DNA from 2 places in the Luteibacter flocculans genome. Region 1 is predicted to be linked to the other one. Evidence: predicted binding sites of a transcription regulator. Region 1 holds the regulator's gene; the other holds the start of a gene.
The links. The regulator FliA, encoded in region 1, starts transcription of late flagellar genes. The targets are predictions, from matches to a motif close to TAAAGTTTNNCNNNCNNNGGCCGATAA.

Region 1 (10,531 bases):
AAGTGCAGCTCTCGACGCTGGCCTGGAACCAGATGGATCGCGAGCAGCCGCTGCGCGCCCGCGTGCTGCGCGAGATGACCCGGCTGGGCATCGACGCCGACGTCGCTCGCGCGCTGTGCGCGGAACTGCCGCCGGGCATGACGCCCGAGCAGGCGCGTTATCTGCCGCTGGGCATTCTTTCGCGCAACATCCGTACGAGCGGACGGAATTTCGACACGGTCGGCGGCGGCGTCATCGCGCTGGTCGGTACCACCGGCGTCGGCAAGACCACCACCATCGCGAAGCTCGCCGCGCGCGCGGTGCTGCGTCACGGCGCGTCCAACGTTGCCCTCATCAGCACGGATCAGTACCGCATCGGCGCCGGGGCACAGCTCGAACACTATGGCCGCCTGCTCGGCGTGCGCGTGTTCAACGCGCAGGATGCCAACAGTCTGCGCAACGTGCTGCTCCAGCTGCGCGGCCGCAACACGGTACTGGTCGACACGGCCGGGCTGGCGGGCAACGATCCGAAGCTCCAGCAGCAGTTCGAGACGCTGCGTGCGACCTCGGATCTGCGCGTCTGTCTCGTACTGGCGGCCAACGCGCAGGCGCAGGCCATCGACAACGCGGTGCGCGCCTATGCGCCGCTGGCTCCGCAGAGCGCCATTCTCACCAAGCTCGACGAGGCGCCGCTGATCGGCGGCGCGCTGTCCGCACTGATCCGCCACGGCCTGCCGCTGGACTACACCACCGACGGCCAGCGCGTGCCCGAGGACATTGCGTCCGCCGATGCGCGCAAGCTGGTCTGCCTGGCTGCGCAGCTCGTCAAGCAGCGCAGCGACGAACCCGACGACGCCATCCTCGCCGACCGCTTCGGCGGTGTGGCGCCGGCCCTGGCTTGACCCTCTTTCTCTTCAACCGCAACCGACTCCCACGGCAGTGACTTACTTCATGAGCACACACGTCGATTCCACCCAGGCCGCCGGGCTCCACTGGCTCGCCGATCGCCGCCCCACCCGCAGCATCGCGATTGCCGGCGGCAAGGGCGGCGTGGGCAAGACCACGGTGGCGGTCAACCTCGGCATGGCGCTCGCGATGGGCGGCCGTGACGTCCTTCTACTCGACGCCGATCTCGCCATGGCGAACGTCGACGTCCTGCTCGGCCTGCAGCCGACCCGGCACCTGGGTCACATGCTGGAAGGGGAGTGCGGCATCGAAGACCTCATCCTGCAGGCCGCACACGGCCTCAAGGTGATCCCCGCCACGTCGGGCGCGCGTCGCATGGCGCAGCTGCCGAACATCGAACACGCGGCGGTGATCCGGGCATTCGACGAATACCCGCTGGCGCCGGAGTACCTGATCGTCGACACGGCGGCGGGCATCTCGGACAGCGTCTCCATGTTCGCTGCGGCCTCGGACGAGGTGGTGGTGGTGGTCTGCGACGAGCCGGCCTCGCTCACCGACGCCTACGCGCTCATCAAGGTCATGAGCCGCGAGTTCGCGGTTAACCGCTTCCGCATCGTGGCGAACATGGTTCGCCACGCCCAGGAGGGGCGCCAGCTCTTCGAGAAACTGTCCCGGGTGACCAATCGTTTTCTCGATGTTTCCTTGGATTTCATGGGCATGGTTCCGCACGACGAGTACCTGCGCCAGGCGATCCGCCGCCAGTCGGCGGTGGTCGATGCCTGGCCCAGCAGCCGGTCGGCGGTCGGATTCAAGAATTTGGCCAGGTCGGTCGATACATGGGGTGAACCCGAACCCCGTGCACAGGGCCGTATTGGCTTCTTCGCCGAACGGTCCCATCAGGGGGGGGGGCTACCACTGTGAGCGTTGCGACCGAATACCTTGAGATCACGCGCATCCCAGCGGATGAACTGGTAAAGACCCACGCGCCGCTGGTGCGCCGAATCGCCTATCACCTGATGGGCCGGCTGCCGCCAAGCGTGGATGCAAACGACCTGATGCAGGCCGGAATGATCGGACTGCTTGAGGCCGCAAGAAATTACTCGCCGACTCGCGCGGCCAGCTTCGAAACCTATGCGGGTATCCGCATACGTGGCGCCATGCTGGACGAACTGCGCAAGACGGATTGGACTCCGCGCTCCGTCCACCGGAAGTTGCGCGAGGTCGCGGAGGTGACGAGGCAGATCGAAAACGAGACGGGTGGCGACGCCGAAGACGCGGAAGTGATGAAGCGGCTGGGCATCGACGCCATGGAATACAACCAGATCCTGGCGGACGCGGCGAGCGCGCGGTTGTTGAGCCTGACGGCGCCCGAAGGCGACGAAGGCGCGGCGATCGACGTGGTCGACCCGGACGCGGCCGGTCCGGAAGGTACGTTCGAGCAGGAAGGCCTGCGTGGCGCACTGGCGCAGTCCATCGACGGATTGCCCGAGCGCGAGAAGCTGGTCATGTCGCTGTACTACGACGAAGAACTCAACCTGAAGGAAATCGGTGCGGTGTTGGGAGTGAGCGAATCGCGGGTATGCCAGATCCATGGCCAGGCCCTGATTCGACTCCGCGCACGCATGTCGGGCTGGAAAGACAAGCAGTGACGGCACCCGTAGTGACGTCGCCGAAAAAGAACACGCGGTAGCAAGGCGGAGAGAACGTTTTGGACAAGAACATGAAGATTCTCGTGGTGGACGATTTTTCCACCATGCGACGCATCGTCAGGAATCTGCTGGTGGAGCTTGGCTTCACCAACACCCTGATCCAGGAAGCCGAAGACGGTAATGCCGCGCTGGCGATGCTGCGCGCGCAGCCGTTCGACCTGGTGGTCACGGACTGGAACATGCCGAACATGACCGGCATCGACCTGCTCCGCGCCATTCGCGCCGACGCCGCCCTGAAAGCCATGCCCGTGCTGATGGTGACGGCGGAGAACAACCGCGATCAGATCATCGCGGCTGCACAGAGCGGCGTGAACGGCTACGTCGTCAAGCCCTTCACGGCGGTCACGCTGAAGGAAAAACTCGACAAGATCTTCGAACGACTCGCCGCGGCCGCGGGCTAAGGAACGACCATGAACACCGTGATTTCCCCTGGCCACGACGTGGCGCCCGAACTGCGCGAGCTGCTGGATGCGAACGATCCCGCCTCGGTCGAGGAGGCCCTCGATCGCCTCCTGCGCAGCCGTGAACAGCACCTCTTCATGGCGCTGGGCCACTTGGCCCGCGACCTGCACGAATCCGCGCGCCGGCTTGCCGCCGACATCTCGCACGATGGTGTGCCGGGCAACATGAGCGATGCGCGCAAGCACCTGCGCGACGTGCTCGAGATGAGTGCCCAGGCTGCCCATCGCACCCTCGATTTCAGCGAAAAGCTGCGCCCGCAGGCACAGGCGCTCGCCCGCCAGGCCGACGAGGTGCTGGTGCTCGATCACGCCGACCCCGCCTTCGCCACCAGCGCCACGGCGCTTGCCGTGCGCGTGGGCGACTTCGCCCAGAGCTGCGACATCGGCTTTGGCGAAATGGTCGAGGCGCAGTCCTGGCAGGATCTCTCCGGCCAGCGCGTGGCGCAGGTCGAAGCGTTCATGGCCAAGGTGGAATCGTCGCTGGTGGAGCTGGTGCGCCTGACCGGCACGCTGGCCGGTGGTGCCGCGCCTGCTGCCGAAAAGGTCAGTCAGGACGAAGTGGACCGCCTGCTCAGCGAATTCGGCTTCTGAGCGCCCTATGAGCGTGGAGCTGGACAACGAGCTGCTCAACGTCTTTTTGATCGAGGCGCGCGAGCTGCTGGAAAGCCTGGGCGAACAACTCGTGGACCTCGAGTCCTCGCCCGGCGACGTCGACCTGTTGAATGCGGTGTTCCGCGCGTTCCACACGGTGAAGGGCGGTGCAGGCTTTCTTGGCCTGAACCCGATGGTGGAGCTGTGCCATCGCGCCGAAGATCTGCTCAATGAAGCCCGCAACGGCGCGATCGTGCTCAATGCCGGTTTCATGGACGCGCTGCTGGAATCGCTCGATCTGCTCAACGACATGATGCGGGCCGCCGATGGTGGCCTGCCAATTGAAGCTGCGCCGCGCTCGTTGCTCGACCGCCTGCTCATTCCCGGCCGCGCTGCCACAGCCCCTCCGGTGGCCCTGGCGCCACCCACCGCCGCGCCAGTCAGTGCGGCGCCCACTTCGCGCGCCTACGATCCCATCGAAGACGAATTCGAGGCGATGCTCGACGCGGCGCGCAATGAGCGCGAGCCTACTCCGGCATCGTCTGGCCCGATCTCCGACGACGAATTCGAAGCGCTGCTGGATTCCCTCTACGGCACCGGTGCTCCCGGTGCCGAAGGCGCTGCGAGCTCGCCGAACCCGGCACCGGCACCCGCCGCTCCTGCCGCACCTGCTGCGACGACTGCCGATCCGAACGCGATCAGCGACGACGAATTCGAAGCCTTGCTCGATAGTCTGCACGGTACCGCGGCACCGGGTGTCGTCCCAGGTGCTGCCGTGATTGCTGCTGCGCCGGCACCCGCACCCGCACCCGCTCCGCCGCCGACACCCGCGGAACCGGCACCCGCCGCTCCCGCGGCGCGCGCCGCAGCGCCGACGGAAAAGCGCACCGCGTCCACTGCCGACACCACGGTGCGCGTCGATACGCATCGTCTCGACGGGCTGGTGGATGCCGCGGGCGAACTCGTCCTCGTGCGTAACCGCCTCACCAATCTTGCGCCGCGCGGCACGAACGACCCGATGGAGCGTGCCATCGGCGAACTCGAGCGCGTGGCCGAAGACCTGCAGAACGCCGTGCTGCGCATGCGTATGCAGCCGGTCGGCAAACTGTTTTCGCGCTTCCCGCGCATCGTCCGCGATCTGGCTCGCCAGCTCGGCAAGGACATCGAACTGGTGACCGAGGGCGAAGAGACCGACATCGATCGTACGGTGGTCGAGGCCCTCGCCGATCCGCTGGTCCACCTGCTGCGCAATGCGGTGGATCACGGCATCGAGATGCCCGACGTCCGCGCTGCCGAGGGCAAGCCACGCAACGGTACCGTGCGCCTCGCTGCGGGTCAGTTCGGCGACCGCATCGTCATCACCGTGACCGACGACGGCAAGGGCATGGACCCCGAAGTGCTTCGTCGCAAGGCGGTAGAAAAAGGGCTGATGGATGCGGAGCAGGCGGCGCGTCTCGACGAGCGCGAATGCTACGAGATCGTGTTCCGTCCCGGCTTCTCCACGGCCAGTCAGGTCTCCGACATCTCCGGTCGCGGCGTCGGTATGGACGTCGTCAAGACCAAGATAGTGGAACTCGGCGGCACGTTGTCCATCGATTCGCGCGTGGGTCACGGCAGCACGGTGCGTCTCTCCGTTCCGCTTACCCTCGCCATCCTGCGCGTCCTCATGGTGCGCGTCGGCCATCGGCTGCTGTCGTTGCCGCTTTCCAATGTGGCGGAAGTCTTCGAGCTGGCTCCCGGGCAAATCCAGGAACTCGACGGCCGTGTCGTTGCTGCGCATCGGCAGCGCGCCCTCCCGCTCGTCGATCTCGGTCGCTGGGCGGGCGCGGCGGGGAAGGGCGGCCACGTGGTCGTGGTGCAGATCGGGCATCAGACGCTCGGCTGCCTCGTCGATGAAGTGCTCGGCCGCGAGGACGTCATGGCCAAGCCGCTGGGTCCGTTCCTCAAGGACGTGCCGGGTATCGCCGGCGCCACCATCACGGGCGATGGCCGTATCTCGCTGGTGCTCGACCTCTCCGGTCTTGCCGATGACAGTGGGCAGGTGCTGCCCTCGCTGAGGATGGCTGTCTGACATGGATCTCGTGAGCGTCGTCGGTACGATCCTGGCCTTCGTGGTCATCATCGTGGGTACCATCCTCAAGGGCTCGAGCCTCGACGCCCTGTGGAATCCCGCCGCCTTCGTCATCGTTTTCCTCGGTACGTTCGCGGCACTGCTGGTGCAGACGCCCGGAGCGGTCCTCAAACGCGCCTGGAGCATGCTGCCCTGGGTATATCGGCCACCGGATATCGAATCGGAAAACCTCGTCAGCCGCATCGTCGGCTGGAGCGAGATTTCGCGTCGCACGGGCCTTCTTGGCCTCGAGCCTTCGATCGAGCGCGAGACCGACCCCTTCATCCGCAAGGGTCTGCAACTGCTCGTGGACGGCACGGAGCCGGATGCGATGCGTTCGGTGCTGGAAGTGGAAGTGCTCGCGCGCGAGCACACCGACATCGAGGCGGCCAAGGTCTACGAGAATGCGGGCGCCTATTCCCCCACGATGGGTATCATCGGTGCAGTCATGGGTCTCATGTCCGTGATGCAGAACCTCGCCGAACCGAGCAAGCTGGGCCACGGCATCGCCGCGGCCTTCGTGGCCACGATCTACGGTATCGGCCTTGCCAATCTGCTGGCTCTGCCCATGGCGTCGCGCCTGAAGGGCCTGGCGCGGCAGCGTTCGCAGATGCGCGAGATCCTCGTCGAGGGTCTGGTTTCCATTGCGCAGGGTGACAACCCGCGCCATATCGAAAGCAAGCTGCAGGGTTTCCTGTCGTGAAACGCAGGCACCAGGAAGAACACATCAACCACGAACGCTGGGCGATCCCTTATGGCGATCTGATCACGTTGCTGCTCGCGCTGTTCGTGGTGATGTACGCGGTGTCGGCCGTGAACGAAACGAAATTCCGCGTCATGGCGCAGTCGATCAACGAGGCCTTCAACGGCACCGGCAAGGTGATCGAGCCGATTCGCGAAGCCACACCGGCGGCACAAGTACCGTTGCCGAACCAGTCGCGTGCGCCGGCTGCGGCCCCCATCGCACGGATCGACGTGCCCATCCCGCCGCGCAATCTGCCTCTTCCCGGGCACGAAGGCGCAGCGACGGAGCGTCAGGAGGCGGCGAACGTCAACACTGCCACGGCCGCGAACACCAGCGTGGGCAAGACCGAAGACGCCAGCCTCAGCCAGATCTCGGACGAAGTGAAACGGGCGATGCGTCCGTTGATCGACAAGAACCTCGTCAACGTGCGGCAGACAGCCGACTGGCTCGAAATCGAAGTGCGCACGGACATCTTGTTTCCCGTCGGCGTTGCCAAGCTCCAGCCGCCTGCGGAAGATGTGCTGCGCAAACTGGCGGGCATTCTCGGTCCGTTCCCGAATGCGATGCGCATCGAGGGCTATACCGACAACACGCCGATTGCGACGGCGCTGTTCCCTTCCAACTGGGAGCTGTCGGCCGCGCGCGCGGCGACCGTCGCGCGTCTACTCACGATGTCGGGCGTCGATCCGCACCGGGTAGGCATCATCGGCTGGGGCGAGTTTCGGCCGAGTGCAGACAACGCAACCGAAGACGGTCGCAATCGCAATCGTCGCGTACTCATCGTGGTCATGAGCGACAAGGCCGCACCGGCCCGGTTCTACAGCGATGCGGACCGCGTCGATCTCACGGCGACGCCGGTCGGCCAGCATGCCGCCGCCGCGAGCAGCGTGTCGTCGACGGAAGCGAGCCGGGGTGCCGCCGCTCCGACGGCCGGTGCCGCGCGATTCGCGCCCTCGGCGGAGGCGCACTGATGCGCATCTGGGCGATATCCAATCAAAAGGGCGGCGTGGGCAAAACCACCACCACGGTGGCGCTTGGAAGCCTGTTGGCGCAGTCCGGTCAACGCACCTTGCTGGTCGACATGGACCCGCACGCATCGTTGTCCGGCTACATCGGCGTGGAAGGCGGGGCACACGGCAGCGTGTACGACCTGTTCGGCGTGGGCGGCAACCCGCTTCCCGTGCGCACGCTCGTTCACGGCACGAAGTGGGACAGGCTCAGCGTGCTACCGGCATCGGCGGCCATGATTACCCTCGATCGTCAGCTCGGTACCCGTCCGGGCATGGGTCTTGTGCTGACGCAAGCGCTGGCTGAACTCGCGCCCGATTTCGACCATGTACTGTTCGATTGCCCGCCCACGCTGGGCGTCCTGATGGTCAATGCACTGGCGGCGAGCGACCGGCTGCTCGTGCCGACGCAGACCGAAGCGTTGGCGCTGGCCGGCCTCGAGCGGATGCTGCGCAGCCTGTCGATGATCGAGCGCTCCCGTGGCAAACCCATGCCGCGCACGATCGTGCCGACGCTTTACGATGCCCGGACGCACGCATCTCGGGCGTGCCTCGCGCAATTGCGTGAGCAGTACGGCGATGCCGTGAGCCAGGTTGTGATTCCGACGGATACGCAGATCCGAGAAGCCAGCGCGGCCGGCGTGCCGTTGGCGTCGTGGCCTGCCGCGCGCCGTGGCGGCTTGGCGTATCGCCAGTTGCTCGACGAACTGCTGGCCCTTCCGTCCGCGTCTGTGACGGACGCTGCCGCGTGATGCGTACCATGCACGACGCCGAACAGCTCGTCGCCGACTACCTCGCGGAGCTGCTGACGCCGGCTGCGCATGCCGTGCCTGCACCCGCGCCATCGTCCGACGTCAAGGTCGTGGCGATCGAGCCGTGGCGCGGCAGCGTCGCCACGGCGGAAAAGGCTTGCCGCTATCTGCTGTGCGTGGCGGCGGGCGTGAAACTCGCCGTACCCATGGACGACGTGACGCATCTGCTGCCGATGCCTCCGTTGACCCCGCCGAACATCACGAACCCCATCTGCCTCGGCCGCTGGCGGCATCCCAGTGGCGAAGCCCGGGTAGTCGATCTCGCGGCCGTGCTCTCTCCGGACATGGCGGGCGCACCGGTGACGACGCTCGTGATCCTGCGCGACCGCATCTGGGCGCTGGCCTGCGTGGTCGACGAGGAGACGGTGGACATATCTCCCGACGCCATCCAGTGGCGTGACGGTGCGACCACCCGCCCCTGGCTGGCGGGTATGTCGCTTGAACCGAAGTGCGGCGTGGTAGGTACCACGGCGTTGATCGAATGGCTGGAAAAGGAGTTGGGACCATGACCTCATCCCTCCATGATGGACGCGGCGCCTGGCTCGGCTTCTCGTTGAAGGGCCAGCGCTATGCGGTATCACTCGCCAGTGTGCGCGAGGTGATTCGCCCCGGCGGCATCACGCCCGTGCCGGGCGCCCCCGAGGACGTGCTCGGCATCGTGAACCTGCGCGGGCAGATCGTGCCGGTGCTCGACGGTCGTCGTCGCTTTGGACTCGACCTTGCCACCGAGGCTGACGATGATGACGCGCGCCGCGTGATCGTTTTCGACGAAGGTGGCACGGTGGTCGGCATGCGCATCGACGTCATCGGCGAGATGCTCACCTTCGATCCCGACGACGTGGCGCCGCCACCGCCCGGTCGCGCCGAACGGCGCGACGACCCCGTCAGCGGCGTCGTCACCCGCGACGACGGCTTCATCGCCCTCGTCGACGTGCCGAAGTTGTGCCGCGCCTGAGCAGGCGGCGGTGATGGTCCCGCAGACGATGGCGTCGTCCGCGGGTTCGCCGTGCCGCGCTCGCTGTCATCGATCCGGTCCCTGCGACGTACGCGGGGTACGCCCTGCGCCGCTTCGAAAACCGCGCGCATTGGGTTACCGTGTGCCGCGACCTCACGGAGTCCCGCCTGCATGAACGCCGCCATCGGATACGTGCTGATCGCTCTTGCGATCCTCAACCTCGTCGGGCTGCTGCTCCTGTTCCGCCGCGTGGGTGGTGGCGCCTCGGCGGCCCCACGCAGTGAACCCTCAGCTCAGCCCGTCCCGCCGGCTGCCGCCCCACCGGAGCCTGTCATCGCGGAGGACGTACTGGCGAACATGCTTCGCCGGCTCGATCACCGCCTGGGCGATATCGAGGACCAGGTCCGCCGTACGCCGACGTTGTCGGCGGCAGGCGACCACGGCGCGACCTCCGATCGCGCGCTGGCCCTCGCGCAGCGCCTCGCTCGGCAAGGGGCGTCCCCGCAGAACATCGCGGAGACCTGCGGCATTTCGCTGACGGAAGCCGAACTCCTGCACCGGTTGCACGCGCCCCAGTAACGCCGGAGCACGACGCGTCCGGCGGCTGGTCGCCGCGTTCGTGTACGCTTTGCGGCCGGCAGCGACCCCAGGCGACTCCCCATGGCACTCAAATCCACGGTCTTCAAGGCTGACCTGCAGGTCAGCGACATGGACCGGCACTATTACCAGTCCCACGCGCTGACGATCGCCCAGCATCCGTCGGAAACCGACGACCGGATGATGGTGCGCGTGCTGGCCTTCGCGCTGAATGCGGACGAGGCGCTGGTCTTCGGCAAGGGCATCAGTTCCGACGACGAGCCGGACCTTTGGCGGAAGGAACTCACCGGCGAAGTCGATCTATGGATCGAGATCGGACAGCCTGACGAGCAGCGTATCCGCCGCGCCGCCGGTCGCGCCAAGCGCGTGATCGTCTACAGCTACAGCGGCCGCAGCGCGGAAGTCTGGTGGAAGAAGACCGCGGCGGCCGTGGCCCGGACGAAGAACGTATCCGTCATCGATATCGCCCCGGCGACTGTCGAAGCGCTCGCCGCACTCACGCAGCGCACGATGCAGATCCAGTTCATGGTGCAGGACGGCCAGGCCCAGGTCATCAGTGGCGATGCGATCGTACCGATCGAGCTGACGACGTTGGCTTGACGTGGCCTTCGGCCCTGCTGCCCTCCACGCGCACGACGCGCCGTGGAGGCGATCGACGA
Region 2 (10,531 bases), 2.0 Mb from region 1:
TCCAGATCGGTTCGGCCTGTGCCCACCAGCGCCCGTCGCGGACCGCGTCACGGTTGGCCGTGGTGAACTTGCCCAGCGCCGTATCGCGCATGGTGTTGTTCACGATGCCGTTGCGATCGGGCACACGGCCGGTCACCAGCGTGTAGTGGTTGGGAAAGGTCAGGGAAGGGAACGATGGCAGCATGTACGGCGCGCTGGCGCCTTCGCGTTCGAGTGCGGCAAGGTTCGGAGTCAATCCGCGATCGATGTAGTCGGCGCGAAAGGCGTCGATGGACACGAGCAGGACGGGATTCGGGCGGGGCGCGGGCGCTACCGGTCGGGTGGCGCAGCCGGCGAGTACCGGCAACAGCAGCGTGAGGAAGATCACGCAGCGGGACAACGTGGCGTTCATGGGGAAGGACGTACGCTCTGGCACAGACAATCTCCCCATGATGGACGAGTCCCGTGACCAATTCATCACGCAAGTTCCTGCTTGCCTTTCTTGCTCTCGCCATGCCGGCGCTCGCGCTGGCGCAGAATCAGACTCAGCCGGTGAAGCCCGCCGCCCCGCCGCCGAAGCCTCGGCCCGTCGTGGTCGCCACGCCCAGCCCGAGCCAGCAGTGGCAGCGCCAGGTCGATCGCCAGCAGCTTCAGAGCCGCCAGGATCAGAACGCCCTGCGTGAGCGCCTCCGTCAGGACAACCTCGACATGCAGCGCACGAACACCAGCAACCCGGCACTGCGCAACCAGTTGGACGCCGCGGACCGCAGCCAGCAGGACCTCTACCGTGCGCGCCAGAACGCCGCGGTACGGCGTTATCAGACCGAACAGCAGACCGACGACACGCGGACGCTGCCGGCACGGAGCACGTCGACGGGGCACTGAGGCATTGCTGCGACGCGTCTGGCGAGGCGTCGCTGCCGGAGACCATAATCGGCGATCCCCAGGATCGGAGTCTCCCCGATGACCGCTGTCACGCGCATCGACACCACCCGCACCGTTCGCGCACCGCGCGGCGGCGAACTGACCTGCCGCAGCTGGCTGACCGAAGCGCCGTACCGCATGCTGCAGAACAACCTCGATCCCGAGGTGGCCGAGAATCCGGCCGAGCTGGTCGTCTACGGCGGCATCGGTCGCGCGGCGCGCAATTGGGAATGCTTCGACGCGATCCTGCGCAGCCTGCGTGAACTGCGCGACGACCAGACCCTGCTCGTGCAATCGGGCAAGCCGGTGGGCGTTTTTCCGTCGCACCCGGATGCGCCCCGCGTGCTCATTGCCAACTCCAATCTGGTGCCGGCGTGGGCCAACTGGGAACACTTCAACGAGCTCGATCGCAAGGGCCTGATGATGTACGGCCAGATGACCGCGGGCTCGTGGATCTACATCGGCTCGCAAGGCATCGTGCAGGGCACGTACGAGACCTTCGTGGAAATGGGGCGGCAGCATTACGGCGGGCAGCTCGCCGGGCGCTGGATTCTCACCGCAGGTCTCGGCGGCATGGGCGGCGCACAGCCGTTGGCCGCAAGCCTGGCCGGCGCGTCGTCGCTGACGATCGAATGCCAGCAGAGCCGCATCGACTTTCGCCTGAAGACCCGCTACGTGGACGAGCAGGCAACCGATCTGGACGACGCACTGGCGCGCATGGAGCGGTATGCGAAGGAGGGGCGCGCGGTCTCCGTGGCGCTGCTCGGCAATGCCGCCGACGTGCTGCCGGAACTGGTCCGACGGGGTGTGCGGCCTGACGCCGTGACCGATCAGACCAGCGCGCACGATCCCGTGAATGGCTACCTTCCCTCGGGCTGGACCGTCGATGAGTGGTTCGAGCGCCGCAAGAGCGATCCGGTGGCGACGTCGCGTGCCGCCAAGGCGTCCATGCGCCGGCACGTGGAAGCCATGCTCGCGTTCCACGCAATGGGTGTGCCGACCTTCGACTACGGCAACAACATTCGACAGATGGCGAAGGATGAAGGCCTGGCAGAGGCGTTCGCGTTCCCGGGCTTCGTGCCGGCGTTCGTCCGGCCGCTGTTCTGTCGCGGCGTCGGCCCGTTCCGCTGGGTGGCCTTGTCGGGCGATCCGGAGGACATCTACAAGACCGACGCCAAGGTCAAGGAACTGATTCCGGACGACCCACACTTGCACCGCTGGCTGGACATGGCGCGCGAGCGAATCAGTTTCCAGGGCCTGCCGGCGCGCATCTGCTGGGTGGGCCTCGGGCAGCGCCATCGCCTTGGGCTTGCCTTCAACGAGATGGTGCGCAATGGCGAGCTCAAGGCGCCGGTGGTGATCGGCCGCGATCACCTCGACTCCGGCTCCGTCGCCAGCCCGAACCGCGAAACGGAAGCCATGCGCGACGGCAGCGATGCCGTCAGCGACTGGCCGCTGCTCAACGCCATGCTCAACGTGGCCGGCGGCGCGACCTGGGTCAGCCTGCACCACGGCGGCGGCGTCGGTATGGGTTACAGCCAGCACAGCGGCGTGGTGATCGTCTGCGATGGCAGCGAGGCGGCCGACCGGCGCCTCGCCCGCGTGCTCTGGAACGACCCCGGCACCGGCGTCATGCGTCACGCGGACGCCGGCTATCCGGAAGCGATTGCCTGCGCGAAGGAGCAGGGCCTCGATCTGCCCATGCTCTGATAGGCTAAGACCCTGCGGCCATCCTGGTAGCGATGAGAACTCGCCGGAGGGAACTGGCTGGTGGGAGGCAGTTGGTGGGAGCCAGCCTGCTGGCGATGGGAGCTTGCCTCACCGCTTCATCGCTTCGTTGGCTTTTCGCCACCAGGGTGGTTCCCACCAGCAAGCTCCTACTGGAGCGGCGATTCGCCTGGGGAACCGCTATAGCGGTTCTCAGCGACCGTTGGCCCACTCGGGTGTGTAGCGCTCGGGATAGAGCCGCTGCAGGGCCAGCACCTTCGGCCGGTCATTGACCACGATGTACATCGTGTCCGGATTGAGGCGCATGTAGTCCTGGTGATAGTTCTCGGCCGGATAGAACGTCTTGAGCGGCGTGACCTCCGTGACGATCTTCGCCGGGAACGCGTGCGCCGCCGTCAACTGCGCGACATACGCCTCCGCGACCTTCTTCTGTTCGGGGTTGGCGTAGAAGACCGCCGATCGGTACTGGGTGCCGACATCCGGGCCCTGCCGGTTGAGCAGGGTGGGGTCCTGGGCTACAGAGAAGAACACCTGAAGCAGTTGCCCGTAAGTGACCTGCGTCGGGTCGTAGACGACGCGGACGGATTCCGCGTGGCCGGTGTCGCCGTCACTCACGTCGTCGTAGTTGGCATGGGCGGCGTCGCCGCCGGCATAACCGGCGCGCACGCTTTTCACCCCGCGAACGTGCTGGAACACGCCTTCCACGCCCCAGAAGCAGCCACCGGCGAAGACGGCGGTCGCATCGATGCGGGAGCCGGGGGCGACATCCACGATGGGAGCGGGCAGGCGGACTCCCGCGTCGCCCGCGGACGCGGCAGAGCACGCCGTGAGGGCGAGCAGGAGGGCAGGCAGGAAACGACGGCGCATGGCAATCTCCGACGGGGTTCGTATCCAATAAGACCGGACCACGAACCTTTATCTCACGCGCGGGTCTTCACAGTCCGACGAGTCCCTTCGTTCTTACCCTACAGAATTGGCGGGCGCCGCCGATACGCCGGGGGACGACCGTGGACGGGCGGCCCCGCGCGGATGGGACAACGTGGTTATGCGGTGGCACGTGCGCCGCTTCGATCTGCCGTTCATGCTCGCCTCCGCAGGCCGGCGGCAGCAATGGCAGGGGAGGGAAGCGTGGCGTACGACCTGGTAGAGAGACGCGTGTTCGTGACTGACCTCGAGGTCGGCATGTACGTGAGCCGTCTCGATTGCGATTGGTCCGCCACGCCCTTTCCGCTCCAGGGCGTGCCGATCACGTCTCGGGACGACATCGACAAGCTGTCCAAGTTCTGCAAGTACGTCTTCGTGGACCTGCACCGCCGGGTGGCTCCGGCGCAGACCCTGCCCAGGGTTGCCATGGCGGCCCGGACGGCAGCGCGACCAGCAATCAATCCGCGGCTCGTGGCGCGACACAGCTATACCGACACGGCCTCCTTCGAAGAGGAAGTGCCGCGCGCGCGCGAGGCGTTCAACACGATGGCGGCGTTTGCGGAGCGCCTGGTGGACGACATCCAGGCAGGCAAGCCGATCGAACCGGGCGCGGTCGAAGAGGCCGTGCGGCCGATGGTCGCCAGCGTGCTGCGCAGCGGCGATGCCTTCTTCTGGATCGAAAGCCTGCGTCGACGCGACAGCTACACCTATCAGCACGCAGTCGGCTGCAGCACTCTGGCGGCGGCGTTCGGGCGCCACATGGGCTTTGCGAGCGAAACGATCGAGAGCCTGGCGGCAGGCGGGCTGTTGCTGGACGTGGGCAAGGCGCAGATGCCGGAGGAAATGCTGAAGCGCCCCGGCCCGCTCAACGACGACGAGTGGGCGGTGGCGCGGCAGCATGTGAGCGAAGGCATCGCCATCCTCGATCATTCCGGCGTCGACGATCCGGAGATCCGCGACATGGTCACGACGCACCACGAGCGCTTCGACGGTAGCGGCTATCCCGCCGGGCTGGCGGGCACGGCCATTCCGCTGTCCGGCCGCATGGCGGCGATCATCGACAGCTACCACGCCATGTCGTCGATGCGACCCTATCGACCGGCGATGTCGCAGCACTTGGCACTGCGCCAGCTCTACGCCGGGCGCGATCGCGAATTCCAGGGCGAACTGGTCGAACAGTTCCAGGCCTGCCTTGGCGTCTACCCCACCGGAACGATGGTGGAGCTGAACACGGGTGAAGTCGCCGTCGTGATGGTGCAGAATCAGGCGCGCCGCCTGCAGCCGCGGGTGGCGATTCTCACCCGGGCGGACAAGGGGCCGCGCGAGGACTTCCTCATCGTCGACCTGATGAACCAGGCGGACGTGGTCCGCCGCGAAATCCTGCGAACCTTGCCTGCAGGTAGCCACGGTATCGACCCAAGGGAGTTTTTTCTTCAATGAGTGAGCGTGCCGATATCCTGCCCGCCGTCCAGATGATCCTCGACCGGGTAGTGCCGGATTCGGGCTGGCGCGCGGTGCTCGTGGTGAGATTGCAGGGCATGCGCGAGGCTCAGTTGCGCTTCGGCTACGACTTCGGCAACGAGATCATGCTGGCCGCCCGCGGGCGACTGGTTCAGGCCGTACGCCACGTCGATACGGTATTCGTAGCGGGCGACGATACGTTCGTGGTGGTGCTGCCTTCCGTGCGCAACCGCACCCACGCACTGCTGGCGGCGACCCGCATCGTCAGTGCCTTCGATGCGCCACTGCTCCGCGGCGAACGCCCGTGGCATGGCCGACCGGTAGTGGGCGTGGCCGTGCATCCGGAACACGGTACCGTGGCCGAGCTGCTTTACCGCCGCGCGGAACTCGCTCACGACGAAGCCGTGCGCGTCGGTGAGCCCTTCGCGCTTTACGAGCCCGATGCCACGCCGGTCGAGATTCTCTACGGTGAGCTGCGCGAGGACATCGAAGCCAACCGCCTGCACGTGGCCTTCCAGCCGTTGCATGACCTGCGCTCGGGCGAGATGGTGCGGGTGGAGTCGCTGTCGCGCTGGATCACCGCGGCCCAGGTCAATGTCGCACCGACCGATTTCGTCCAGTTCGCCGAGCGTAGCGATCTCATCGTGCCCCTGACGCGCTGGAGCCTCAACGCGTCGCTGCGCCATGCCGCTGCCTTGCATCGCGGCGGATGCCCGCTGGATGTGGCGATCAACCTGTCGCCGCGCGTTTTCGTTGAAGCCGGCTTTGCGGAACAGATGATCGGTGCGATGGAAATCTGGGGCGTGCCTCCGGAAGCCGTGATCGTGGAGATCACCGAGACGGCGCTGCTGACCGACCTCGACATGAGCGTGCGGGTGCTGCGTAGCCTGCGCGATCGTGGCGTGCGCGTGGCGATCGACGACTTCGGTACCGGTTACGCGTCGTTTGCCTATCTGCGCCATTTTCCGGCGACCGAACTCAAGATCGACCGCACCTTCGTCGATGCCATGACGACCGACGCCCGTACCGAACTGCTGGTGCAGGCCATGATCGACGTGGCGCATCGGTTGGGCATGGAAGCCGTGGCGGAGGGCGTGGAAAACGAAGCGACGCTGATTCGTCTCGTGGAGATGGACTGCGATCTGGTCCAGGGCTATCACGTTGGCGAGCCCGTGCCGGCCGAGCAATTCGTGGCGGAGCGTCTGGCGGCCGCGTCGCTCATCTGAGCCGAACGCGGCTCAGCGGGCTGCCAGCTCCCGGTACGTGCGGTCCAGGGTAGCCACCGCTTCATCGAGGCTGGATTCGTCACCGTCATTGACGATCACGTCGTCGGCGATGGCCAGGCGCTCGGGATGGGACGCCTGTGCCGCGATCATCTTCGCGGCCAGGGCCGGTTCGATGCTGTCGCGCCGCGTGAGCCGGTCCAGTCGTACGTGTTCGGGTGCGTCGACGACGAGGATGCGATCGACCCAGGCGTAGTGCTCGCGATTCTCGACAAGCAGCGGAATCGAAAGAATGCAGTACGGGCCTTCATCGGCCGCCACGGCATCGCGCAGCCACGTGCGGATGCGCGGATGCAGGATGCCTTCGAGCGTGGTACGTGCCGTGGGATCGGTAAAGATGCGCTGGCGCATGGCTGTGCGGTCCAGCCGCCCGTCGGCGGCAAGAACCTCGGGCCCAAACGCCTGCGCGATTTCGCTCAGCGCCTCCGAGCCCGGCTCGACGACGGCTCGCGCCGCGAGGTCGGCATCGTAGGCATGAATGCCGAGCGCCTCGAAGCGACGCTCCACGGCGCTCTTGCCCGAGGCGATACCACCCGTCAGCGCGACGACGTAGCCCGTCATTGCAGACCGCTGATTCGCAGGTATGCCGCGAGCAACCGATCGCCGGCCAGAAACCAGACCCAGCCGGCAGCGGCGATGTATGGCCCGAACGGGATCGGCGTGTCGCGCTCATGCTTGCGGAAGATCATCAGGCCACCGCCCACCAGTGCTCCGATCAGCGAGGAAAGCATGATGATGGGCAGCAGCGACACCGGCCCCATCCAGGCGCCCAGCGCCGCGAGCAGCTTGAAGTCGCCATGACCCATGCCTTCCTTGCCCGTGAGCAGCTTGAACGCCCAGTACACGCTCCACAGGCTGAGGTAGCCGATCAATGCAGCGAGAATCGCCGACGTGGGGGCGACGGGCAGTGGCTGCCACGCGGGAAGCAGGGAAAGCCCGAGGCCGATCCAGAGCAGGGGATAGTTGAGTTCGTCCGGCAGCAACTGGGTACGCGTGTCGATGCCGGACAGCGCGATGAGGAAATACGTAAAGACCAGGCCGGCCAGCGCGGCTGGCGTGGGACCGAAATGCCAGACGACCAATGCGCTGGCGACACCCGTGAACAGCTCCACCAGCGGGTACTGCGCCGAGATGGCCGTGCCGCAGTAGCGGCAGCGCCCGCGCAGTAACAACCACCCGAACACGGGGATATTGTCCCGCGCAGCGAGCCGATGCTTGCACTTCGGGCAATGCGACGGCTCCAGCGCCACGCCAGGGGGCTTCGGCTCATCGACCGGCTCCAGTTCGAGCACCTCGCGAGCCTGCCGCCGCCATTCCCACTGCATCCGCTCGGGCGTACGCAGGATGACCACGTTGAGAAAACTGCCTACGAGCAGGCCGAAGACGGCGGCGAGGGCGATCCAGAGGGCGAGGGGGATGTCGGGCATGGGCTCGTTTCGGCTGTCAAAGAAAAGCCCTCCTTCCGTGTTCGGAAGAAGGGCTCTTATTGTGCATCGGTTGTTCGCTCAGGTCGTGCCGGCGATCTTGAAGATGGGCAGGTAAAGCGAGATGACCATGCCGCCCACCAATCCACCGAGGATGACCATGATGAAGGGTTCGAGCAGGCTGCTCAGCGTATCGACTGCGTTGTTGACCTCTTCCTCGTAGAACTCGGCGACCTTGAACAGCATCGAGTCCAGGGAGCCGGATTCTTCGCCGATGGCGGTCATCTGCACCACCATGTTCGGAAACAGGTTGGTCTGGCGCATCGCCAGCTGTAACTGGTGACCGACCGATACGTCGTCGCGCATCTTCATGACCGCTTCACCGTAGACGATGCTGCCCGTGGCGCCCGATACCGCCTCCAGCGCTTCGACCAGTGGCACACCCGCCTGGAAGGTGACGCCGAGCGTGCGGGCAAAGCGAGCCAGTGCCGACTGCCGAAGGATATTGCCGATCACCGGAATCCTCAGCGACGCCCGATCGAGGAAATGGGCAAACTTCGCCGAGCGCTTCTTCGCCATGACCAGGGCGACGCCCGTTCCTGCGATCACCGCAATGACGAGCCACCAGTAGCTCTGCATGAATTCCGATGCCTTGACCACGACCATCGTGGGGACCGGCAACTCGGCGCCCGCGTCACGGAACGTCTGCTGGAAGACCGGCACGACGAAGAGGAGCAGGATCATGGTGACCAGAAGGGCCACGACGAGGACCATGGCGGGATAGAACAGCGCCTTCTTGATCTTCGACTTGATACCCTCGACGCGCTCCTTGTAGGTCGCGACGGTGTCCAGGATGGTGTCCAGCACACCGGCAGACTCACCGGCATGTACGAGGTTTCGATACAGCTCGTCGAATTGGACGGGGTACTGCCCAAGCGCCTCGTGAAGGGATGCGCCGCCTTCGATGTTGGACTTGACGTCCAGAAGCATGTTCTTGAAGCGGACATTCTTCTGGCCGTTCGCGATGATGTCGAAGGCCTGCACCATGGGCACGCCGGACGCCATCATGGTGGCGATCTGGCGGCTGAAGATGGCGACATCGCGCGGCTTGACCGTGCTGCCGGAGCCACCGAACAACGGCTTGGCACGCTCACGGACCGTCTGCGGATTCATGCCCTGGCGGCGCAGTTCCGCCTTGACCAGAGATGCGTTCTTGGCCTGCATCTCGCCCGTCATACGCTTGCCGCGCTTATCGAGCGCGGTCCAGTCGTACATCGTCAGCTTGTTGACCTCGGACCTGGCGGCGCCGAGCGCGCGCGAGGTCTTGTTGGCGGTGGCTACTGCCATGGCGTGATGTTCCCCCCGGATTCAACTAGTCGAGGGAGCGCCTTTGGCGCCCCCTTCCTGGCGGACAGTCTGAACGACTTTCCGCTTATTTTTCTGCCATATGGCGCACATCCTGACGGTGCGGCCGCCGAACATCAATCCTTGGTGACGCGGTTGATCTCGGCCAGGCTGGTCACACCGTTCCTCACCTTGAGCAGCGCCGAGGCGCGGAGGTCGTTGATCCCGGCCTTGCGGGCCACTTCGGCGATCTGGAGAGCGTTGCCCCCCTCCAGGACGATCTTCTGGATGTCCTCGACCATGGGCATGACCTGGTATATGCCCACGCGGCCCTTGTAGCCCTCGTTGCAGCTGTCGCACCCCACCGCTTCGTAGATGGTGATGCCCTCGTCGATTTCCTCCTGGGTGAACCCCTCCGCCAGCAGTGCGGCCGGCGGGAGCTGGATCGCCCGCTTGCAGTCGTGCAGGCGTCGGGCCAGGCGCTGGGCGATGATCAGGGTGACCGAGGAGGTGATGTTGTAGGGCGCGATGCCCATGTTCATCAGGCGGGAGATCGTCTGTGGCGCGTCGTTCGTGTGCAGGGTGGACAGCACCATATGGCCGGTTTGGGCGGCTTTCACGGCGATCTCGGCGGTTTCGAGGTCGCGGATTTCGCCGACCATGATCACGTCCGGATCCTGGCGCAGGAAGGAGCGTAGGGCGGCCGCGAAGGTCATGCCGCGCTTGGTGTTCTGCTGAACCTGATTGATGCCCTCGACGCGGATTTCGACCGGGTCTTCCACCGTGGAGATATTGCGTCCCTCGGTGTTGAGGATGTTGAGCGCCGTATACAGCGACACAGTCTTACCCGAGCCGGTCGGGCCGGTGACCAGCACCATGCCGTAGGGTTTCTCGATAGCTTCCAGATACAGCTTCTTCTGGAGTTCCTCGTAACCCAGCTTGTCGATGCCGAGCTTGGCCGACGAACCGTCGAGGATACGCAGCACGATCTTCTCGCCGAACAGCGTGGGCAACGTGCTGACGCGGAAGTCGATCGCGCGGGTCTTGGTCAGGTTGAGCTTGATGCGGCCATCTTGCGGCACGCGGCGTTCGGCGATGTCCAGGCCGCTCATGACCTTGATGCGCGAGGCGATCCGGTTGCCCAGCTTGATCGGCGCAGTGGCTACGATGCGCAGGATGCCGTCCATTCGCAGGCGCACGCGATAAACCGTTTCGAACGGCTCGAAGTGGATATCCGAGGCGCCGCGCTTGATGGCGTCCACCAGGATCTTGTTCACGAACTTGACGACCGGGGCGTCGTCGTTGGCGTTCGCGTCGATGCCGGTGGTGCCTTCGCCGTCGTCGTCGCCCGTTTCCATTACCAGTTCGTCGAGCCCGCCGTCCTCGAAACCGGGCACGTTGGCGTTCATCGCCGAAAGGGCGCTATCGATCACCCGGCGCAACTGCCCACGCTCGACCAGTACC

Region 2: IM816_RS04665 (HD-GYP domain-containing protein) is a predicted target of FliA. The motif match lies at 3,598-3,624, and genes of this name have one in related genera.

The regions. Positions count from the first base shown of each region.
Region 1 is NZ_CP063231.1:3,083,498-3,094,028, reverse strand. Features, by position in the region: gene flhF (flagellar biosynthesis GTPase FlhF) at 1-881, shown strand, start outside; gene IM816_RS13320 (P-loop NTPase) at 931-1,806, shown strand; gene IM816_RS13315 (RNA polymerase sigma factor FliA) at 1,803-2,534, shown strand; gene cheY (chemotaxis response regulator CheY) at 2,594-2,995, shown strand; gene IM816_RS13305 (protein phosphatase CheZ) at 3,005-3,646, shown strand; gene IM816_RS13300 (chemotaxis protein CheA) at 3,654-5,717, shown strand; gene IM816_RS13295 (flagellar motor protein) at 5,719-6,459, shown strand; gene motD (flagellar motor protein MotD) at 6,456-7,472, shown strand; gene IM816_RS13285 (ParA family protein) at 7,472-8,260, shown strand; gene IM816_RS13280 (chemotaxis protein CheW) at 8,260-8,829, shown strand; gene IM816_RS13275 (chemotaxis protein CheW) at 8,826-9,275, shown strand; gene IM816_RS13270 (DUF2802 domain-containing protein) at 9,447-9,854, shown strand; gene IM816_RS13265 (YaeQ family protein) at 9,936-10,472, shown strand.
Region 2 is NZ_CP063231.1:1,074,691-1,085,221, forward strand. Features, by position in the region: gene IM816_RS04645 (alkaline phosphatase family protein) at 1-391, opposite strand, end outside; gene IM816_RS04650 (hypothetical protein) at 445-864, shown strand; gene hutU (urocanate hydratase) at 943-2,613, shown strand; gene msrA (peptide-methionine (S)-S-oxide reductase MsrA) at 2,824-3,498, opposite strand; gene IM816_RS04665 (HD-GYP domain-containing protein) at 3,793-4,995, shown strand; gene IM816_RS04670 (putative bifunctional diguanylate cyclase/phosphodiesterase) at 4,992-6,242, shown strand; gene coaE (dephospho-CoA kinase) at 6,255-6,860, opposite strand; gene IM816_RS04680 (prepilin peptidase) at 6,857-7,726, opposite strand; gene IM816_RS04685 (type II secretion system F family protein) at 7,805-9,070, opposite strand; gene pilB (type IV-A pilus assembly ATPase PilB) at 9,205-10,531, opposite strand, start outside.